3 regions of the Xanthobacter sp. DMC47 genome follow, and region 3 is predicted to be linked to each of the others. Evidence: predicted binding sites of a transcription regulator. Region 3 holds the regulator's gene; each other region holds the start of a gene.
The links. The regulator LexA, encoded in region 3, represses DNA repair genes until DNA is damaged. The targets are predictions, from matches to a motif close to TGTTCNNNNTGTGTTCNG.

Region 1 (6,582 bases), on a different contig from region 3:
GATGGGCACGAACACGTCGCGCCCCACATAGAGCACTGTGACGATGGCGATGGCGGTGAAGAAGGCGAGCAGCCGGTCCCGTCCCGGCAGATCGGCGCCTGCGGCCGGGCCGGGCAACGACGGATCCTGTGACTGCAGCATCGCCGCCTCTCCCCAATTTCGCGCCCGCGGCGCCGAACAGGGCATCAACGCTGCGGCGTGGCAGTTGATCCATGGCACTGCGAGATCGCGCTTGGCGGGCCGGAACGAGGGGCTCGACCGTGGCGTTCAGGGGATGGATGGATGCAGGGAGCAGGAAGCGCCATGTACATCTACAAGGTGGTCTGGCGGGCCGGCGACGAGGATCCGCTGCATGTGCGGGACAAGCGCCCGCCCAAGGCCATTGCCCGCGACCTCATCAAGGACGGCTACCTCGTGACCGAGGCGGTCGCCGTGCGCGCCGCCTCCTCCGCCTTCAAGGACGAAGACGGCAATGCGGTGCAGGAGGAGTTCTTTTCCGCCGCGCCGGTGGGCGCCGTCGTGCTTGTGGCATCCGCGATCGCGGCGCTGGTGGAACATGTGGTGCCGGCAGGGGCCGAGCCCATGCCGGAATTTACCGCCTGAGGAGACTCACGCCCGCGCACGGTTTCCCTCGGGCGTTCGGGCTGCCATGGTGCGGCGTCGCTTGCCAGCCGGAACCCGCCCTTGCCTTCCTCGCAGCCCTTCGCCCGCGTCCCGCGCCGGGCCGTGGTCGGCTGGATCCTGTTCGATCCGGCCTGCCAGCCATATTTTACGCTCATCACGACCTTCATCTTCGCCCCCTATTTCGCTTCCGCCGTGGCACCGACGCCGGCAGAGGGGCAGAGCCTGTGGGGTTTTGCCACCGGGGCGGCGGGGCTCGTCATCGCCATCTGTTCGCCTATCCTCGGCGCGGTGGCCGATGCCTCCGGCCGGCGCAAGCCGTGGATCGCGGTCTTCGGGCTGATGCTCATGGCGGGTTCGGCGCTGCTGTGGTTCGCGGTGCCCGGCGACACCGCGCGCATCCCGCTCATCCTCGCCGCCTTCGCCATCGGCACCATCGGCGTGGAGTTCGCCACCGTCTTCAACAACGCCATCATGCCCGACCTCGTGCCGCCGGAGCGGCTGGGCCGGCTTTCCGGCACCGGCTGGGCGGCGGGCTATTTCGGCGGGCTGGTGTCGCTCGCGCTGATGCTCTGCTTCTTCTCCACCGCGCCGGACACCGGCCTCACCCTCATCGGCCGGCCGCCGGCCTTCGGCCTCGACGCCGCGACCCGCGAGGGCGACCGCTTCTGCGGCCCGCTGACCGCTGTTTGGTTCGCGGTGCTGGTGCTGCCCATGTTCCTGTTCGTGCCCGACCGCGCGAAAGGCCTGTCGCCGCGCGAGGCGGTGCGCAAGGGACTGTCCGAAATCCGCGTCCTGATGCCGAAGCTGAAGGCGCGCCCGGCCCTCGCCCGCTTCCTCATCGCCAACATGATCTATGCGGACGGCCTCGTCGCCCTCTTCGCCTTCGGCGGCATCTATGCGGCGGGCACCTTCGGCTGGGGCTCCATCGAGATCGGGATCTTCGGCATCCTGCTCACCCTCACCGGCACGGCCGGGGCTCTGGCCGGGGGGTGGCTGGACGATGCCTTCGGCCCGCGCGTGGTCATCCTCGGCGCGCTCCTCGCGCTGCTTTTCGCCTGCGTCGGGCTTCTCTCGGTGGCGCGCGACTCCATCCTGTTCGGCCTCGTGCCCACCGCGCCGGGAACGGGTCTTTACGGCACCGTGCCGGAGAAGGTCTATGTGGGCCTCGGCCTCCTGATCGGCGCGGTGGCCGGCCCACTCCAGGCCGCCTCGCGCACCCTGCTGGTGCGCCTCGCGCCGCCGGAGAATATCGGCGAATGCTTCGGCCTGTTCGCGCTCTCCGGCAAGATCACCTCGTTTGCTGCCCCCACCACGGTCGCCATCGTTACCGCCCTGACCCAAAGCCAGCGCGCGGGGGTGGCGGTGCTGGTCGCCTTCTTCGGGGTCGGTGCCATTCTTGTCGCAGGCATCCGCACACCCTTGCGGCAGAATGCCGGACAGGCGAAGGATGCGACCCACGCCGTCCGCCAGGCGCGCAGGGAGTGACCCCCATGGCCATCCGCTCCATCCGCTTCGATCCGCACCCGCCGCTCGACCCCGGTGCGGCGACGACCGTGCATGAATGGTATCAGGATCGCACTGGCGCCTTCTCGGCGGGCTTCTGGGCCTCCGCCCCGTCGGAGATCGAGGTGAGCTACGACGAGGACGAATTCTGCGTCCTCATCGAAGGCACGGTGGAACTCACCGATGCTTCGGGCCACACCGAGACCTTCCTCGCCGGGCAATCCTTCGTCATTCCCTCGGGGTTCAAGGGGGTGTGGAAGAGCGTGACGGCGGTGCGCAAGTTCTACGTGGTCCACCTCCCGTCGCCCGCCCCCGGAGCCCCCAAGGCCGCGCCCTCCTTGCCTGATGCCGCCGGTGACCTCGCAGGAACCTGAACGCCCGCCGGGAACCACCCCGGGCACACACCTGTTGCCCTTCCGGGATGTGATTTCGGAAGGAGGCTCGCCCATGTCGATCCGGCTGCAACTCGCCGCCATGCTGTTCATGATGATCCAGGCCGTCACGTTCTTTGCCGGCCTGCTGGCGCTGCTGCTGTCGCCGCTGGCGCGCGACGCCATGAGCGTGATGCCCTTCGTCGTGATCGGCTCGTCGATCGTGTCCGCGCCGCTGTCGTGGTGGCTGGCACCCCGGCTCAGGGCCCGGACCTGGCGGCGCGAGGGCACGCTCGAACTGCTCAGGTGAAGGATCATCCGCGGCCAAGCTCGCAATCCGGCGCGCGCGATGCCATTTTGTTCCCTTGAGCGAATCACGCGCACCGAGACCTGTTGCATTGAGACCGCCTGAATCCCCGCGCCGTCCGGGCCATGAACCCGGCGGAGCGCCAGAGCTTCCCGCCTTGAAGCCCGGCGGCATTGCCGCGCGGGCGCGTGCCGGCATCGCGCCCGCCGGGCCGCAGGCCTCCTATCTCTCCGGCCTCAATCCCGAGCAGCGCGAGGCGGTGGAGACGCTTGACGGTCCTCTGCTGGTGCTTGCCGGCGCCGGAACCGGCAAGACGCGCGTGCTCACCGCCCGTGTCGCCCATATTCTTGCCTCCGGCCGCGCCTTTCCTTCGCAGATCCTGGTGGTGACCTTCACCAACAAGGCCGCGCGGGAAATGAAGGACCGCATCCACGGCATGGTCGGCGACCAGATCGAGGGGATGCCCTGGCTCGGCACCTTCCATTCCATCGGCGTGCGCATCCTCCGGCGCCACCACGAGCTGGTGGGGCTGAAGAGCGGCTTCACCATCCTCGACACGGACGACCAGATCCGCCTGCTCAAGCAGCTCCTCGCCGCCGAGAACATCGACGAGAAGCGCTGGCCGGCACGCCTGCTCGCCGCCACCATCGACGGCTGGAAGAACCGCGGCCTTTCGCCCAAGGACGTTCCGCCCGGCGAGGGTGCCGTCTTCGCCAACGGCAAGGGCGGGATGCTCTATGCCGCTTATCAGGCGCGCCTCAAGGCGCTGAACGCGGTGGATTTCGGCGATCTGCTGCTGGAAGGCATCCGCCTGTTCCGCGAAAACCCCGACGTGCTCGCCGAATACCACCGGCGCTTCAAGTATCTGCTGGTGGACGAGTATCAGGACACCAACGTCGCCCAGTATCTGTGGCTGCGCCTGCTCGCGCAGGGCTCGAAGAATGTCTGCTGCGTCGGCGACGACGACCAGTCCATCTATGGCTGGCGCGGCGCGGAGGTGGACAACATTCTTCGCTTTGAAAGCGACTTTCCCGGCGCCAAGGTCATCAGGCTGGAGCGCAATTACCGCTCGACGGGACATATCCTCGCTTCGGCCGCCCACCTGATCGCCCACAATGAGGGGCGGCTGGGGAAAACCCTGTTCTCCGAGGGCGACGAGGGCGAGCGAGTCTCCGTCACCGGGGCGTGGGACAGCGGCGAGGAGGCCCGCGCGGTCGGCGAGGAGATCGAGGCGCTGCAACGTGCCGGGCATCGGCTATCGGAGATCGCCATCCTGGTCCGCGCCTCCTTCCAGATGCGCGAGTTCGAGGATCGCTTCGTCACGCTGGGCATGCCCTATCGCGTCATCGGCGGCCCGCGCTTCTACGAGCGGGCGGAAATTCGCGATGCTCTGGCCTATCTGCGCTGCGTGAACTCCACCGCCGACGACCTCGCCTTCGAGCGCATCGTGAACGTGCCCAAGCGCGGCATCGGCGATGCCACGGTGAAGCAGATTCATGATGTCGCCCGGGCCGCCGGTGTGCCCCTTCAGGAAGCCGCGCGCGTGCTCACCGAGAGCGAGGAGCTGAAGCCCAAGGTGCGCGGGACGCTGCGCGGGCTCATCCAGGCCTTCGAGCGCTGGCGCGAGCAGGCGCGCACCATGTCCCACACCGAGATTGCCGAGATCGTCCTCGACGAGAGCGGCTATACGGAGATGTGGCAGAAGGACCGCTCCGCCGAGGCCGCCGGGCGGCTAGAGAACCTGAAGGAACTGGTGCGCTCCATGGAGCCGTTCGAGAACCTGCCCGGCTTCCTCGAGCACATCTCCCTCGTGATGGACGTGGACAACGGCGCCGGCGAGGATGCGGTGCAGGTCATGACCCTGCATTCGGCCAAGGGGTTGGAGTTCGACACCGTCTTCCTGCCCGGCTGGGAGGAAGGCCTGTTCCCTCACCAGCGCGCGCTGGATGAGCAGGGCAAGGCGGGCCTCGAGGAGGAGCGGCGGCTCGCTTATGTGGGCATCACCCGCGCCCGTGCCTCCGCCCGCATCTGGTTCGCCTCCAACCGGCGCATCCACGGCATGTGGAATTCGACGGTGCCCTCCCGCTTCCTCGACGAACTGCCGGACGCGCACGTTCAGGTCGAGGAAAGCCGCGGGGGCATGGGCTGGGGCGGCTCGTCCTACGGCGGCGGCGGCAGCTACGGCCAGAGCCGGTTCGACCGGGCCGAGCCCTTCGCTGCCTCCTCCTATTCCACCCCCGGCTGGCAGCGGGCGCAGACCCAGCGCGGCCGATCCGACACGGGCGGCGGCGGGCGGGGAGGGTTTTCCGAGCGCGGCGGGCGCTATGATGCCGGCGCTGCGGCCCGGCGCGGGCCGATGGTGATCGAGGGTACGCTGGTGGCCTCCTCCGCCGCTCCCTCCTCGGCCTTCAAGCGGGGCGAGCGGGTATTCCACATCAAGTTCGGCTATGGCGAAATCACGGGCATCGACGGCAACAAGCTGACCGTGCAGTTCGACAAGGCGGGCGAGAAACGGGTGGTGGATACCTTCGTCGAAAAGGCCTGATGCAATATTTGCGGGCGACGACCTAAATAGCGCCCCATTCCGGCCCGGCGGCCCTCATCTCCGCCCTGATCTTCCCCTAGCGTCGCCCGCGCCGCAGATTCCAGATTGATGATCGCACTCAACATCCTCCTGCTCGGCGCCGAAATGCTGGTGTATTTCGGCGCCATGCTCGCGCTGTTCCGCCTGCGCGGCACGCTGGGCATAGGCGTCTTCTTCTGCGCGCTGGGCTCGCTCCATTTCATGGAGACGTATCTGGCCGCCGCCTACTACGTGCAGTTGCCCTTCGCCGTCTCCCTGTCGCCGGGCTCCGTGGTATTATTTTCCGGAAAACTGGCGCTTCTGCTGCTCGTCTACATTCGCGAGGACGCGCTGGTCGCGCGCCAGCCCATCTATGGCCTTTTCCTCGGCAATCTGGTGCTGCTGGCGCTCGTTTTCCTGCTGCGCCAGCACGATGTGGTGCCGGCCCCCGGCACGCCCGCGGACATCACCTTCATGGACCAGCTCGGCGCGCTGGCGGTGTGGAGCACGCTGCTGCTCTTCATCGATTCCATTGCCATGATCCTCATCTACGAGCGCCTGTCGTCGCGCGTGAAGCGGCATCCGGTGGCAGTGATCTGGGCGACACTGGCGCTCGTGCTCACCTTCGATCAGGTGGGCTTCTTCGGCGTGCTGCATTTTGCGCTCGACGTGCCGTTCTCTGCGGGCGTCGGCGGCTGGGTGGGCAAGATGGTGGCGGCGGGCCTCTATGCCCTCATGCTTGCCCTCTATCTCGACCGCTTCGAAATGGCCGGCAATCCGCAGCGCCCGCGCATCGCCGACGTGTTCGACACCCTCACCTACCGCCAGCGCTACGAGCAGCTGGAGGTGACCTCCCGGCTCGATCCGCTCACCGGCGTGCTCCACCGGGGCCAGTTGGAACCGCTGGGCCGCGACCTCGTGGCGATCGCCCGCAAGACCGGCCGGCCCATGAGCCTGCTGCTGGTGGATGTGGACGACTACAAGGAGGTCAACGACCTCCACGGCCACGCCACCGGCGACGACGTGTTGCGGCTGCTGGCGGGCGCCATCTCCGAGAGCCTTCGGCAGTCGGACCACGTGGTGCGCTATGGCGGCGACGAATTCGCGGTGCTGGCGCCGGGTGTGTCCCACGTCTCGGCGGTGGCCCTCGCCCACATGCTCAACGAAAGCGTGGCGGGGCTCACGCTGCCGGCCGGGGTGCGGCAGCAGACCCT
Region 2 (6,582 bases), on a different contig from region 3:
GGGCCGGGCCATCGGCAGCCCGTGGGACTCGCGCCGACGAGGCGCCTCAGGAGCCGACGCGCCGTTGCCCTCGCGGCGGTGCTGCTCCTCTCCGGCGCAGCACCGGCGCTGGCGCTGATGTCGCCGCAGGTCTACGCCACGGCCCGCGACGGCGCGAAGAATGTCATCGTCCTCGCCGTGGAGGGGGTGACGCTTACCCCGCGCGCCTTCGGCACCTGCGCGGTGACGGGAACGGTGAAGGTGGTGGAGCGCGGCACGGCCTACACCGTCGATCAGAAGGTGACGCTCGACGTCCCCTGCGCCCGCCCCAACGCTTTGCCCCCGCTGGGCGGCACCATCTACCAGGAGACCGACAAGCTGCAGGCCGCCAAATTCGGCCGCGCCTATCTCGACGCTGACGGCAAGCTGGTGCTCTCGCAATATTTCCAGCTGGAGGCGCTGCCCTGAGGGGCGTCAGCCATCGGAGCAGACCGTCATGACCGGGCTTGTCCCGGTCATCCACGTGGATGGTCTGGGAATACCTATCCGACCGACAGCGCCAGTGGCCCGACGTGGATGGCCGGGACAAGCCCGGCCATGACGCACCATTTGGGGGAGCGTAGGCAGTCGGCTCAGTCGCCCTGGCCGGGCTCCGGGGAGAACAGCTCTTCCTTGCCGGGCTTGCCGTCCCATTCCTTGGCGTCGGGCGGGGCGTCGCGCTTCAGGGTGATGTTGGGCCAGGTCTTGGCGTATTCGGCGTTGAGCGCGAGCCACTTCTCCAGCCCCGGCTCGGCATCGGGCTTGATGGCCTCGGCCGGGCACTCCGGCTCGCAGACGCCGCAATCGATGCACTCGTCGGGGTGGATGACGAGCATGTTCTCGCCCTCGTAGAAACAGTCCACCGGGCACACGGACACGCAATCCATGTATTTGCAGCGGATGCAGTTCTCGGTGACGACGTAGGTCATGGGCAATCCCTTTCGAGGGGTCCGGGTAGCGCAGGCGCACGCGCCACGCAAGCGGCTGCAAGCCGCAGGCCCCTAAACACCGCTACGCTTCTGTTATTTCCTCAAAAAGCGCGAGGGCGGATGTAGCATCTCCCCGGCGCTCCGCAAAGGCGGTGACGCGCAGCACCCGCACCTGCCGGTCGAGGGCGATGGTGAGCACCTGCCCCGCCCGCACCATGTGGCCGGGGCTGGTCACCCGCGCGCCGTCGAGCCGCACATGGCCCGAGCGGACGAGATCGGCGGCGTCCTCGCGGGCGCGCACCACGCGGGCGTGCCAGATCCAGCGGTCGAGCCTCTGCCGCTCCGCCGGATCCGTCACGGGTCAGCCGCCCTTCTTCTCCGCCTCCAGCCGCGCCTTCAGCGCGGCGAGGGCGGCAAACGGGCTATCGGGGTCCGCCGGCTTCTCGCGGCGGCGCTCCTGATGGGCGGGGCGGTTGTCCGCCCGCTGCTCGGGACGCGGCCCACGATGGCCCTCGTTCCGGTGGCCTTCCTGCCGATGCTCGCGGTTGCCCTCGTTCTCGCGCGGGCCGCGGAACGGGCGGTCGCCACGCGGCGGACGCGGCGCGCGCTCGCCTTCGGGGGCACCGGCCTCGGCGGGGGCATGCTCGGGACGGCGGTGGGGCGGACGGCCATCGCGACGCTCGCCGCGGCCACCACCCTTCTCGCCAACGCGATCGCCGCGATCGCCACCGGGACGATCGCCGAAGCGGCGGCCTTCGCCGGCAGGACGCTCGCGACGCGGCGCGCCCGGCGGACGGCCGGGACGCCACACCTCGATCAGCTCGGGCTCGGCGGGAGCGGCGTCGGCCGCGGGAGCCTCGGCAACGACCTCGGCGACGCCTTCAACCGCCTCTGGGCCACCGGGGGCGGCGGGGGCCTCGACCTCTGCCGCGACTTCGGCGGCGGTGGGATCGCCAGACACCTCGACCGCCTCGGCAGCAGCCTCGGCCTCGGCCGCGTCGGCAAGAACCACATCAGCGGCGACCACGTCAGCGGGGGTTTCTTCGGCGGGCGATTCCTCAGAGGGAACATCCTCGGCGGGCGCCTCGACAAGCGCCTCGTCCACCGATTCGGCCGGCGCTTCTGCCGGGGCGTCGAACAGGAGATCCGCCTCGATGGCGCCTTCCGGCAGCGGGGCCAGCTCCACAGGGGCGGCTTCCGGCGCGGCGGCGGGGGCCTCGGCCTCCGGCGGCGGGGGGCGGCGCTCCATGCGGTAGCCCAGCGACTTCAGGATGGAGGCGAAATCCTCCCCCGAGCAGCCGGCCAGCGAGGTCATGCCCACGGTGACGGTGAAGCCCCGGCCATCCACAGCCCCGGCCGGCTTGGGGCCGGGGGAGTTGGGCCGCCACGCCAGCGCGGGGCGGATGAGGTCGGCAAGGCGCTCCAGAATGTCCACGCGCACCGCGCGCTCACCGCACACGCGGAAGCCGACGGCGCGATAGAGCCCCTTCTGCACCTCGTGATCCACCGGGATGGAGGTGCGGCCCGAGGCGGCAAGGTGCGGCAGCTCGTCGAGGCCCTTCTGGGCGAGGCCGCCGTGCTTCAACGCATAAAGCTCAGCCGCCAGCGCGCGCGGGGCGGGCTTCAGCAGCGCCGGCAGGTAGATGTGATGGGCGCCGAAGCGCACGCCATGGCCACGCAGGGTGGCGCGGGCGGCCTGATCCAGCCCCTTCACCTCGTCGGCGACGCGGGCACGCTCCAGCACGCCGAGGCTCTCGACGATCTGGAAGGCGATGCCGCGGGCGATGCCGGTGATGTCCTCGGCGGTGCCGAGCTTGGTGAGCGCGCCGAGCAGCTTCTCGATATGGGCGGCCACCCACAGGGTGAGGCGCGCCTCCACCTGGTCGCGGGCCGGGCCGGTGAGATGCTCGTCGGCGATGATCTTGAAGCGCGGCTTCAGCACCTCGTCGCCGGGGATGAGCTTGGCCACCGCCTCGCCCGTCCAGCGGATGGTGCCGTCGAAGGTGAGGACGAACGCCTCGTCCACCGCCTGCGACAGGCGCTGGGCGCGCTGCTCGATCTCGCCGGCCAGCGCCTGCTGGGCGGCGGCGCGCAATGCCTTCGCCTCCTCGCCACCGGCCGCGGCTGCGGGATCGGGGGCGAACTGGAAGCCGTGGAGGTGGCCGATGACGTGGCCTTCGACGGTAACGTCACCGGTCTTGCTGATTTCAGTTTCGAGCATCGTGTTCTCTCGCAGGCGCCGCATGAGCACGCTGGTCCGCCGATCCACGAAACGCTGGGCCAGCCTTTCGTGCAACGCATCCGACAGCTTGTCCTCGACCCCTCTCGTGACGCCTTGCCAGTGCTCCGGATCCCTGAGCCAGTCGGGCCGGTTCGCGACGAAGGTGAGGGTCCTCACCTGCGCGATCCGGTTCGACAACGTGTCGATGTCGCCTTCTGCGCGATCGGTCAAGGCGATTTGACGCGCGAACCAGTCATCGGGGATGCGGCCACCCCCCTTTATGTGCCCGAAAAGGGTGCCCACCAGCTCCGCATGGGCGCCCGGGGAGACCTTCCGATAGTCCGGCACCTGGCAGGCATCCCACAGCCGTTCCACGTCGGCGGCGCCGTCGAGACGGCCCGTCACCTCCATGTCCCGGCTCATGATTTCAAGCACCGCAACGTCATCGGCGGTGGGCGCGCGGGTCAGCCCCTCCTCTTTCGGGAGGCGCGAAAGGGAGGCGAGGAGCGCGGCGGGCGACTGGAAATCCGCGACGGCGTTGCGCCATTGCAACACCTTCGCAGTGTCGAACACATGCTCCTCCAGCCGCGAGACCAGTTCCTCCTCGAACGGTGGACAACGTCCCGTCGTGCCGAACGTGCCATCGCGTGTCGCACGGCCGGCGCGCCCGGCGATCTGCGCCATCTCGGAGGCGTTCAGCTTGCGATACTGCCAGCCGTCGAACTTGCGGTCCGAGGCGAAGGCCACATGGTCCACGTCGAGGTTGAGGCCCATGCCGATGGCATCGGTGGCGACGAGATAATCCACGTCGCCGGACTGGTAGAGCTCCACCTGCGCATTGCGGGTGCGCGGCGAGAGGGCGCCCATCACCACCGCCGCACCGCCCCGCTGGCGGCGGATGAACTCGGCGATGGAATAGACCTCGTCCGCCGAGAAGGCGACGATGGCCGAGCGGCGCGGCAGGCGGGAAATCTTGCGCTCGCCGGCGAAGGAGAGGGTGGAAAGGCGCGGCCGCACCACCACGTTCACCCCGGGAATGAGCTTTTCCACCAGCGGGCGCATGGTGGCCGAGCCGAGCAGCAGCGTCTCGTGGCGGCCGCGCCGGTTCAGGATGCGGTCGGTGAAGACATGGCCGCGGTCGAGATCGGTGGCGAGCTGGATCTCGTCGATGGCGACGAAGGCCACGTCGAGATCGCGCGGCATGGCCTCCACGGTGGAGACCCAGTAGCGGGCGTTCTCCCCATGGCGGCCCTTGGGCTTGATCTTCTCCTCGCCGGTGATGAGCGCGACCTTCTCCGCCCCCACCCGGTCAACGATGCGCTGGTAGACCTCGCGCGCGAGCAGGCGCAGCGGCAGGCCGATGATGCCGCTCTCATGGCCGAGCATCCGCTCGATGGCGAGGTGGGTCTTGCCCGTGTTGGTCGGGCCAAGGACCGCGCTCACCCCCCGCGCCCTCAGATTGCGCGGCAGCACGGCCCATCGGGTGACGTCGTCCATCGGCTCTGGCGCAATCCACGTAAAGGAGGGGTGTCCCTGTATCATATCGGGACGCGGGGGCCATGGCGAAAGGGGGCGCGCGGACATTCGCGGAACGGGAGGGGAGCGAATCAGGTGAGGGGCAGGGTTCGCGGGGTGTTCTCCCGCGAGGCAGGCCAGCGCGTCCCATACCCTTGACTTGATGCGGCTTTTCCTTCCCATGGAGGTAGGGCGGCGCGGCAGCACGCGCCGGGGGCGTGGAGGCAGCGGTGTTTCTGAAATGGGCTGAACTTTCCTCACCGGCACTCGCAGCGCTGGACAAGACCCGCATGGTCGCCGTCCTGCCCGTCGCCGCCGTGGAGCAGCATGGCCCCCACCTGCCGCTGGGCACCGACCTCTTCATCGCCGAGGGCTATGTGGAGCGCATCGCCTTCATGGTGCCGCGCGAGGTGGACGCGGTGTTCCTGCCCGTGCAAGCGGTGGGCAAGTCCGACGAGCACATCTCCTTCGCCGGCACGCTCACCCTCTCGCCCGCCACCGCCATCGCCGCTTGGGTGGAGCTGGGCCGCAGTCTCGCCCGCGCCGGGGTGCGCCGCCTCGTGCTCATGAACACCCATGGCGGCAACGTGCCGGTGATCGATCTGGTCGCCCGTACCCTGCGGGTGGACCACAAGATGCTGGCCGTCACCTGCTCCATGCACCGCTTCGGCTACCCCGTGGGCCTCTTCTCCGACCACGAGCGGGCGCACGGCATCCATGGCGGGGAGATCGAGACCTCGCTGATGCTCGCGTTCCGCCCCGAGCTGGTGGACATGAGCCACGCCGGGCCGTTCCCGCCCTATTCCATCGCCATGGAAACCGAGTTCCAGCGCCTGCGCGCCAACCACCCGGTCGGCTTCGGCTGGCTGGCGGAAGATCTCAGCCCCGACGGCGCCATGGGCGACGCCACCCACGCCACCGCGCTCAAGGGCGAAGCCGCCTACGAATACGGCTCCCGCGCCTTCGTGGAGCTTTTGAAGGACGTGGCGGCCTTCGACCTCGCGCGGCTGGAGCCGCATGCGTGAGGGGGCGGGGACGGCAGACGAAAGCGCGTGCTCCCCATGTCACCGTGTCATCCCCCGGCTTGTCCGGGGCATCCACGGTAGGGCTGGATCCGGCTCTCGAACATGGCTCAGGCGGCGCAGTGGATCGCCCGGACGAGCCGGGCGATGACGGCGGGAAGGGAGCGCTTCAGTAGCCCGGCCCTGACGGCGCAATAATCGCTCCCCTACCCCCGCTCCGCCCCTGCAATCAACTCCGGCAGCCGGGCGCGGTTCAGCGCGAGCCATTGCAGGGCGAGGATGAGGAAGCCGTTGATGCAGCGCCCCTGCGCGATGGCGGCGAGGGCTTCGTCCACCGGCACGGCGAAAGGCCGGGTCGTCTCCGTCTCCGCCGCCGATCCCGCCCGCTCGGGCAGGCGCGCGGCATCGAGGATGCCGAGATAGAGCAACACGCGCTCGTCGCTCACCCCGGGCGACGGGGTGAAGGTGAGCATGGGCAGCAGCAGGCGCGGGGTGACGCCCGCTTCCTCCTCGCACTCCCGCCGGGCGGCGTCTTCGGGCTCCTCGCCCGGCTCCACGATGCCGGCGACGATCTCCACCAGGTCGCCGCGGTCTTGGACGAGGTGCGCCGAGAGGCGGAACTGGCGGATCAGCACCACGTCATCGCGCGCGGGATCATAGCCGAGCACCCCCACCGCCGTGCCGCCGCGCACGATGTCGCGCACCTGGGCATCGCTGGTGCCGTCGGAATGATGCAGCACGAGGCGGTAGCGCTCATAGGGGCGGAAGCCCTTGGCGAGCAGTTCCGGGCCTTCCACGTCCACGCGGGCGGGGCGGTCTTCCATCTCGCTCACTGGCGCACCACGCCGTGGCCGGTGGCGTCGAGGTTGAAGGCGGC
Region 3 (6,582 bases):
CCGGCGTCCCGGCCGAAGTGGCGGTGGCGCTGGTCGCCGGCGACCGTTCCGGCATTCCGCGGGCGGTGGAGGAGAGCATGCGCGTCTCCGGCCTTTCGCACATCCTCTCCATCTCCGGCCTGCACATGGCGCTGGTGGCCGGCACCCTGTTCGCGCTGGCGCGGGGCCTGCTGGCGCTGGTGCCGGGGCTGGCGGTGTCGTTGCCCATCAAGTCCATCGCGGCGCTGATCGCGCTTTCGGGCAGCGCCTTCTATCTGGTGCTGTCGGGCAACGACGTCCCGGCCCAGCGCTCCTTCGTCATGACCGGGCTCGTGCTGGCGGGCGTGATGGTGGGGCGGCCGTCCCTGTCGCTGCGATCGGTGGGCGTTGCGGCGGTGGTGGTGCTGGCGCTGACGCCGGAGGCGGCGCTGGACCCGGGAACGCAGATGTCGTTTGCCGCTACCCTCGCCCTCGTCGCCGCCTATGAGCGGCTCCAGCCCTTGCGGGCGATCCCCCGGCCGGATGGCATCGCCGGCGCGGTGGTTTCGTGGGTGGCTGTGCTGGTGGCGGGCACGGCGCTGACCTCGCTGGTCGCGGGGCTGGCGACGGCGCCCTATGGCATCTTCCATTTTCAGCGGGTCGCGCCCTATGGGCTTCTCGCCAACCTCGCCGCCATGCCGGCGGTGTCCTTCCTGGTGATGCCGGCGGGACTGGCCGGCGTGCTGCTGATGCCGTTCGGCTGGGATCATCTCGCCTGGCCGGTGATGGGGCGCGGCATCGAGATCATGACGGCGGTGTCCGACTGGGTGGGCACACTGCCGGGCGCCGACATCCGCGCCGCCTTCATCGGCACCGGGACGCTGCTGTGGCTCTCGCTCGCGTTGCTGGCCCTCTGCCTGCTGCGCGGCGTCCTCACCCTCGCGGCGCTGGTGCCCCTCGGCCTCGCCGCCCTGGTGGCAGGCGCGCCTCTGAAGCCGGACCTCCTCATAGCGCCCGATGCGCAGACGGTAGCGGTGCGGATGCCGGACGGGCGGCTTTCGGTGCTCGGCGCCTCGGGCCAGAAACTCGTGGTGGAGCAGTGGCTGACGCGGGAGGGCGACCGCCGCACGGCCGGAACGAAGGACCTTGCCGCCGGATTCACCTGCGATCCGCTCGGCTGCACCGCGCCGCTGCCCGGCGGCGGCACTATCGCCATTTCGCGCCGCGCCGAAAGCCTGGAGGCCGACTGCCTGAACGCCCGTATGGTCGTCACCCGCGATCCGCCGCCCAAGACCTGCCCAGCAGAGGTGCTGACCCCGGCGAAACTTGCGCGGACAGGGACGCTCGCCTTCGCCCTCCGCGACGGCGCGCTCGTCGCCGAATCCAGCCGCAAGGCTGGCGTATCCCGTCCCTGGATGGCGCCGCTGCCGCCGGAACCCATATCCGAACCCGCCACCGCCGATGCCGGCGACCCTCAGGCAGATGCGACCGCGCCCTGATGGGAGGGGCTTCAAGAGGCGTCGGGGTGAGGGGCAACGCCTCTAAGAAAAAGCGCAGGCGCCCGTTGAGCGTGGACCGCCGCGCCCCTCACCCCGTTCCGGATCTCCCGCAGGAGAAATAAGGATCAGTAGCGGCGCATCAGGCCGATGAGCCGGCCCTGGATGCGCACGCGGTCGGGCCCGAAGATGCGGGTCTCGTAGGCCGGATTGGCAGCCTCCAGTGCGATGGAGGCGCCCTTCTTGCGCAGGCGCTTGAGGGTGGCTTCCTCGTCATCCACCAGCGCGACGATGATGTCGCCGGTATCGGCGCTGTCGCACTTGCGGATGAGCACCGTGTCGCCGTCGAGGATGCCGGCCTCGATCATGCTGTCACCCCGGACCTCAAGGGCGAAGTGCTCACCGGATCCCAGCATCTCGGGCGGGATGTTCAGTGTGTGGCTGCGGCTCTGAATGGCGGAGATGGGCGTGCCGGCGGCGATGCGGCCCATGACCGGCACCGAGACCACCTGGCCCGCCTCGTCGTCCTCCGGCACCGGACGGACCTTGCCGAGGCTGCCCTCGATGACCGACGGGGAAAAGCCGCGCCCTGCGGACCGGGCGGAGGCAAGGCCCGGCGCCACGCTGTCGGGCAGGCGCACCACTTCCAGCGCACGGGCGCGGTTGGGCAGGCGGCGGATGAAGCCGCGCTCTTCAAGGGCGGTGATGAGGCGATGGATGCCAGACTTGGAGCGCAGGTCCAGCGCTTCCTTCATCTCGTCGAAGGAGGGGGGGACCCCGGTTTCCTTGAGCCGCTCATGGATGAAGCGCAGAAGGTCGTATTGCTTCCGAGTGAGCATTCCCTGGCCCCGTTCCTTGCAGGCACCGCCCGGAAGCGGCGCTCTCGGCCGGTCCCGATTCAAGGCGCATCCAGCCCGGTGCGCCGCGAAACAAATCATGAACAGTCTTTATCTGTTCCTTTTGTGTTCCGCAAGTGGTGAAGGCCCCGTTAACGCTCAATCGTCGAAGGGAATAATCTCGCAGGGGTCGCCGACGCGCCCCGCAGGCGCGAAGGGCGGGCGCACCAGAAGGCAGTCGGCGGCGGAGAGAATGCTCAGCATGGCGCTGTCCTGCGAGGCGCAGGGAATGGCGTGGATCGAGCCATCCGCGCGCCGGTCGAGGGTGGCGCGCATGAAATCCCGCCGCACATCGTTGGGCGGCAGGTCGGCCGCGAGGCGCGCCGGCACGGTCTCGGGGCCGGGGCGGGAATCACCCTGCAGAGCGCGGATGAGGGGGACGAGGTAGACCATCCCGCAGACGTGGGAGGACACCGGGTTACCCGGCAGCCCCAGCACCCGCACGGCGCCGCGATGGCCGAACATCAGCGGTTTTCCGGGGCGCAGCGCGATCTTATGCACCGAGAGGTCCACCCCCTCGGCCTTCAGCGCCGGGGCCATCAGGTCATGATCGCCCACGGAGGCGCCACCCGAGGAGACCACGAGATCGAATTCGCCGGAGAGCGCGCGCGCCACCACGGCGCGGATGGCCGCAAGGTCGTCCTTGATGAGGCCGAGGTCGGTCACATCGGCCCCGGCGCGGCGGGCGAGTTCGGCGAGGCCGAAGGCGTTGGAGACGACGATCTCGCTGCCGTTGCCGGTGCCCTGGCCGGGCAGCACCAGTTCGTCGCCGGTCTGCAGCAAGGCGACGCGCGGGCGGCGCGCGACCGGCACTGTCGCATGGTCCATGGCGGCGGCGAGCATGATGTCGCGGCCGGTCAGGCGCCGGCCGGCGAACAGGCCGGGTGCGCTTTCAGAAAAATCGCAGCCGCGCTTGCGCACGTTGCGGAGCGCGGCAGTCGGGGCGGTGGTGGTGATGGTGTCGCCGTCGCGGGTGACGTTTTCCTGGATCACCACCGTGTCGGCGCCCTCCGGCACGACGGCCCCGGTGAAGATGCGCACGGCCTGTCCGGCGCCCATCGTCCCGGCAAAGGGCCGGCCAGCGGCGGATTCGCCGATGACTGCAAGGTGCGCCGGCGTCTCGGCGATGTCGGCGCCGCGCACGGCGTAGCCGTCCATGGCCGACATGTCGGCGGGGGGCTGGGTGCGGCGTGCTGCGAGGTCGCGCGCCAGCACCCGCCCGGCCGCCGCCTGCACCGGCACATCCTCGACGCCGAGCGCGACGACGCCCTCAGTAATGAGCGCGGTGGCCTCCTCGACGGTCATGAGCGCCATGGCGCGGCTCCCTCACTCTGCACGTGCTGTCGGGTCATGGTGGCGGGCCGGCTCAGGCCGCCCCGGTCTCGGCGCGGAAATGGCCGCTGCGGCCGCCGGATTTCTCCAGCAGGCGAATGCCTTCAATTCGCATGCCACGGTCGGCGGCCTTGGCCATGTCGTAGATGGTGAGGCAGGCCACCGAGACGGCGGTGAGCGCCTCCATCTCCACGCCGGTCTGGCCCGTCACCTTGGCGCGGGCGGTGACGCGAAGGCCGGGCAGGGCGGGATCGGGGACCACCTCCACCTCCACCTTGGTCAGCATCAGGGGATGGCAGAGGGGGATCAGCTCATGGGTGCGCTTGGCGGCCATGATGCCGGCGATGCGCGCCACGCCCAACACGTCGCCCTTCTTGGCGTTGCCGGAGAGGATGAGATCCAGCGTCTCGCGCGCCATCGCCACGCGGCCCTCGGCCAGCGCCTCGCGGGTGGTCGCGTCCTTGTCCGACACGTCCACCATGCGGGCGGCGCCCTGTTCGTCGAGATGGGTCAGGCTGGCCATGGAAGTCGCGGTCTTCCCCGGAATCGATCTGAGGTCGGGGAAGATGGCGTCCGCGGCGGCGCCTGTCCACCGCCGCAGGAACAGGGCGGCGGAAAGGCTGTGTTGCCGGCGTTGGTTGGATCAGCGCAGGCGGGTCCAGACCTGCGTCTTGCAGAGCGGCACCACCACGCAGCCGCGCAGCTTCAGGGTGCTGTCGCCATCCATGGTGATGGTGCCTGAATAGGTCTTGCCGTCCTCGGCATTGTAGATGCTGCCGCCGGTCCATTCCTGCGGGCCGCCGGAGAAGCCGGTGAGGATGGTGAGGCCCTTCAGCGCGCGGCTGCGCAGGGACGCGTTGGAATTGTTCACGTCTTTCAGCGCCGGATCGGCCTTCAGCCCCTCGGAGGAGACGAGGCGGCCGCAGAGGCTGGCGCCGCACTTGGAGATTTCCACCTGCCCGCTGCGGGTGGGGGTCTGCCACAGGCCGGTCGGGTCCGCGGCGAAAACAGGCGTGGCGATAAGGCTGGCGGCGGCAAGCGCCACGCAAAGAAACGTCCTCATGAAGCTTTTCCTCCCGTGAGGCACCAGCCCGCGCAGGGGCCGGTGCATGCGGCCTCTTGTCGGGCCACCTCACGTATTAAGGCGTAACTTCACGTATACGGCAAGCCTAGCTGGCGAGGAGCTGGCACGTCGCGGATGCGACATCCTCCTGCCGCATCAGGCTCTCGCCCACCAGAATGGTGCCGATGCCCACCTGCGCCAGCCGGGCCACGTCGGCCGGCGTGAAGATGCCGCTCTCGCCGATGACGATGCGGTCCTTCGGCACGCGGGGCGCGAGGCGTTCGGAGGTTTCCAGCGTGGTCTCGAAGGTGCGCAAATTGCGGTTGTTGATGCCGACGAGCCGGCAGGGCAGCGCCAGCGCGCGGTCGAGCTCGGCACCGTCATGCACCTCGACGATGGCGTCCATGCCATAAGCGGCCGCCGCGTCGGCGAGGTCGCGGGCGAGGGCGTCGTCCACACCGGCCATGATGATGAGGATGCAGTCCGCCCCCCAGGCGCGGGCCTCCGCCACCTGATAGGTGTCGTACATGAAATCCTTGCGGAGCACCGGCAGGCTCACCGCCGTGCGGGCGGCCTTCAGATAGTCCGGCGCGCCCTGGAAGGAGGGCGTGTCCGTGAGCACCGAGAGGCAGGTGGCGCCGCCGCGCTGGTAGGCGCGGGCGAGCGAAGGCGGATCGAAGTCCGCGCGGATCAGGCCCTTGGAGGGGCTGGCCTTCTTGATCTCGGCGATCAGCGCGGTGCGGCCTTCGGACAGGCTCTGCTCGATGGCCCCGGCGAAGGGGCGCACGCGCGGCGCGCAGCGGGCGGCGGCCTCGATCTCGGCCAGCGGGCGGGCCTTCTTGGCGGCGGCGATTTCCTCGCGCTTGTAGGCCTCGATCTTGGTGAGGATGTCGCTCATTGCGCGGCCTCCGGGGCGAGAGAGGCGGAGAGGGTGACGAGGCGTTCCAGCCGCGCGCGGGCCGAGCCGGTGTCGAGGCTGGTCTGCGCCATGGCGACGCCTTCGGTGAGGTCCTTGGCGCGGCCGGCCACCACCAGGGCGGCGGCGGCGTTCAGCACCGCCACGTCGCGATAGGCGCCGGGGGCGCCGTCCAGCACGGCCCGCAGGGCTTCGGCATTATGTGCGGCATCCCCGCCCTTCAGCGCCTCGGCGGGCGCGCGGGCGAGGCCCACATCCTCCGGGTTGAGGGTGAAGGTGTGGATGCGGCCGTCCTCCAGCACGGCAATGTCCGTGCCGCCGGAGATGGTGATCTCGTCCAGCCCGTCCGATCCGTGGACCACAAACGCCTTCTCCGAGCCCAGCGCCTTCAGCACCTCGGCCAGGGGCACGATCCAGGATTTCGCGAACACGCCCACCATCTGCCGCTTCACGCCGGCCGGATTGGAGAGCGGACCGAGTAGATTGAAAATGGTGCGCGTGCCCATCTCCACCCGTGTCGGGCCCACATGCTTCATGGCCGGATGGTGGGAGGGGGCGAACATGAATCCGATGCCGGCCTCGCCGATGCAGCGGGCGATGCCGGCCGGATCAAGATCCAGCCGCACGCCCAACGCGGAGAGCACATCCGCCGCGCCGGACTTTGAGGAGAGCGCCCTGTTGCCGTGTTTCGCCACCGGCACCCCGGCGCCGGCCACGATGAAGCTGGCGCAAGTGGAGATGTTGTAGGAGCCGGAGGCGTCGCCCCCGGTGCCCACCACGTCCACCGCTTCGTCGGGGGCCTCCACGGTGAGCATCTTGGCACGCATGACGGAGACCGCGCCCGCGATCTCCTCCACCGTCTCGCCGCGCACGCGCAGGCCCATGAGCAACGCGCCCATCTGGGAGGGGGTCGCCTCGCCG

Region 1: a site for LexA is predicted at 2,846-2,863, ahead of ACT54R_RS18035 (ATP-dependent helicase). Genes of this name have one in related genera too.
Region 2: a site for LexA is predicted at 4,791-4,808, ahead of ACT54R_RS07855 (helicase-related protein). Genes of this name have one in related genera too.

The regions. Positions count from the first base shown of each region.
Region 1 covers NZ_JBQUZM010000004.1:1,339,800-1,346,381, forward strand. The annotation lists gene ACT54R_RS18010 (AI-2E family transporter) at 1-141, opposite strand, end outside; gene ACT54R_RS18015 (hypothetical protein) at 283-603, shown strand; gene ACT54R_RS18020 (MFS transporter) at 685-2,109, shown strand; gene ACT54R_RS18025 (cupin domain-containing protein) at 2,115-2,501, shown strand; gene ACT54R_RS18030 (hypothetical protein) at 2,575-2,808, shown strand; gene ACT54R_RS18035 (ATP-dependent helicase) at 2,963-5,350, shown strand; gene ACT54R_RS18040 (GGDEF domain-containing protein) at 5,459-6,582, shown strand, end outside.
Region 2 covers NZ_JBQUZM010000001.1:1,702,344-1,708,925, forward strand. The annotation lists gene ACT54R_RS07840 (hypothetical protein) at 1-447, shown strand, start outside; gene fdxA (ferredoxin FdxA) at 612-947, opposite strand; gene ACT54R_RS07850 (RNA-binding S4 domain-containing protein) at 1,030-1,305, opposite strand; gene ACT54R_RS07855 (helicase-related protein) at 1,309-4,665, opposite strand; gene ACT54R_RS07860 (creatininase family protein) at 4,974-5,708, shown strand; gene ACT54R_RS07865 (NUDIX domain-containing protein) at 5,912-6,529, opposite strand; gene ACT54R_RS07870 (ABC transporter ATP-binding protein) at 6,535-6,582, opposite strand, start outside.
Region 3 covers NZ_JBQUZM010000006.1:227,878-234,459, reverse strand. The annotation lists gene ACT54R_RS23280 (ComEC/Rec2 family competence protein) at 1-1,457, shown strand, start outside; gene lexA (transcriptional repressor LexA) at 1,583-2,293, opposite strand; gene ACT54R_RS23270 (molybdopterin molybdotransferase MoeA) at 2,450-3,664, opposite strand; gene moaC (cyclic pyranopterin monophosphate synthase MoaC) at 3,717-4,205, opposite strand; gene ACT54R_RS23260 (DUF2147 domain-containing protein) at 4,326-4,745, opposite strand; gene trpC (indole-3-glycerol phosphate synthase TrpC) at 4,852-5,643, opposite strand; gene trpD (anthranilate phosphoribosyltransferase) at 5,640-6,582, opposite strand, start outside.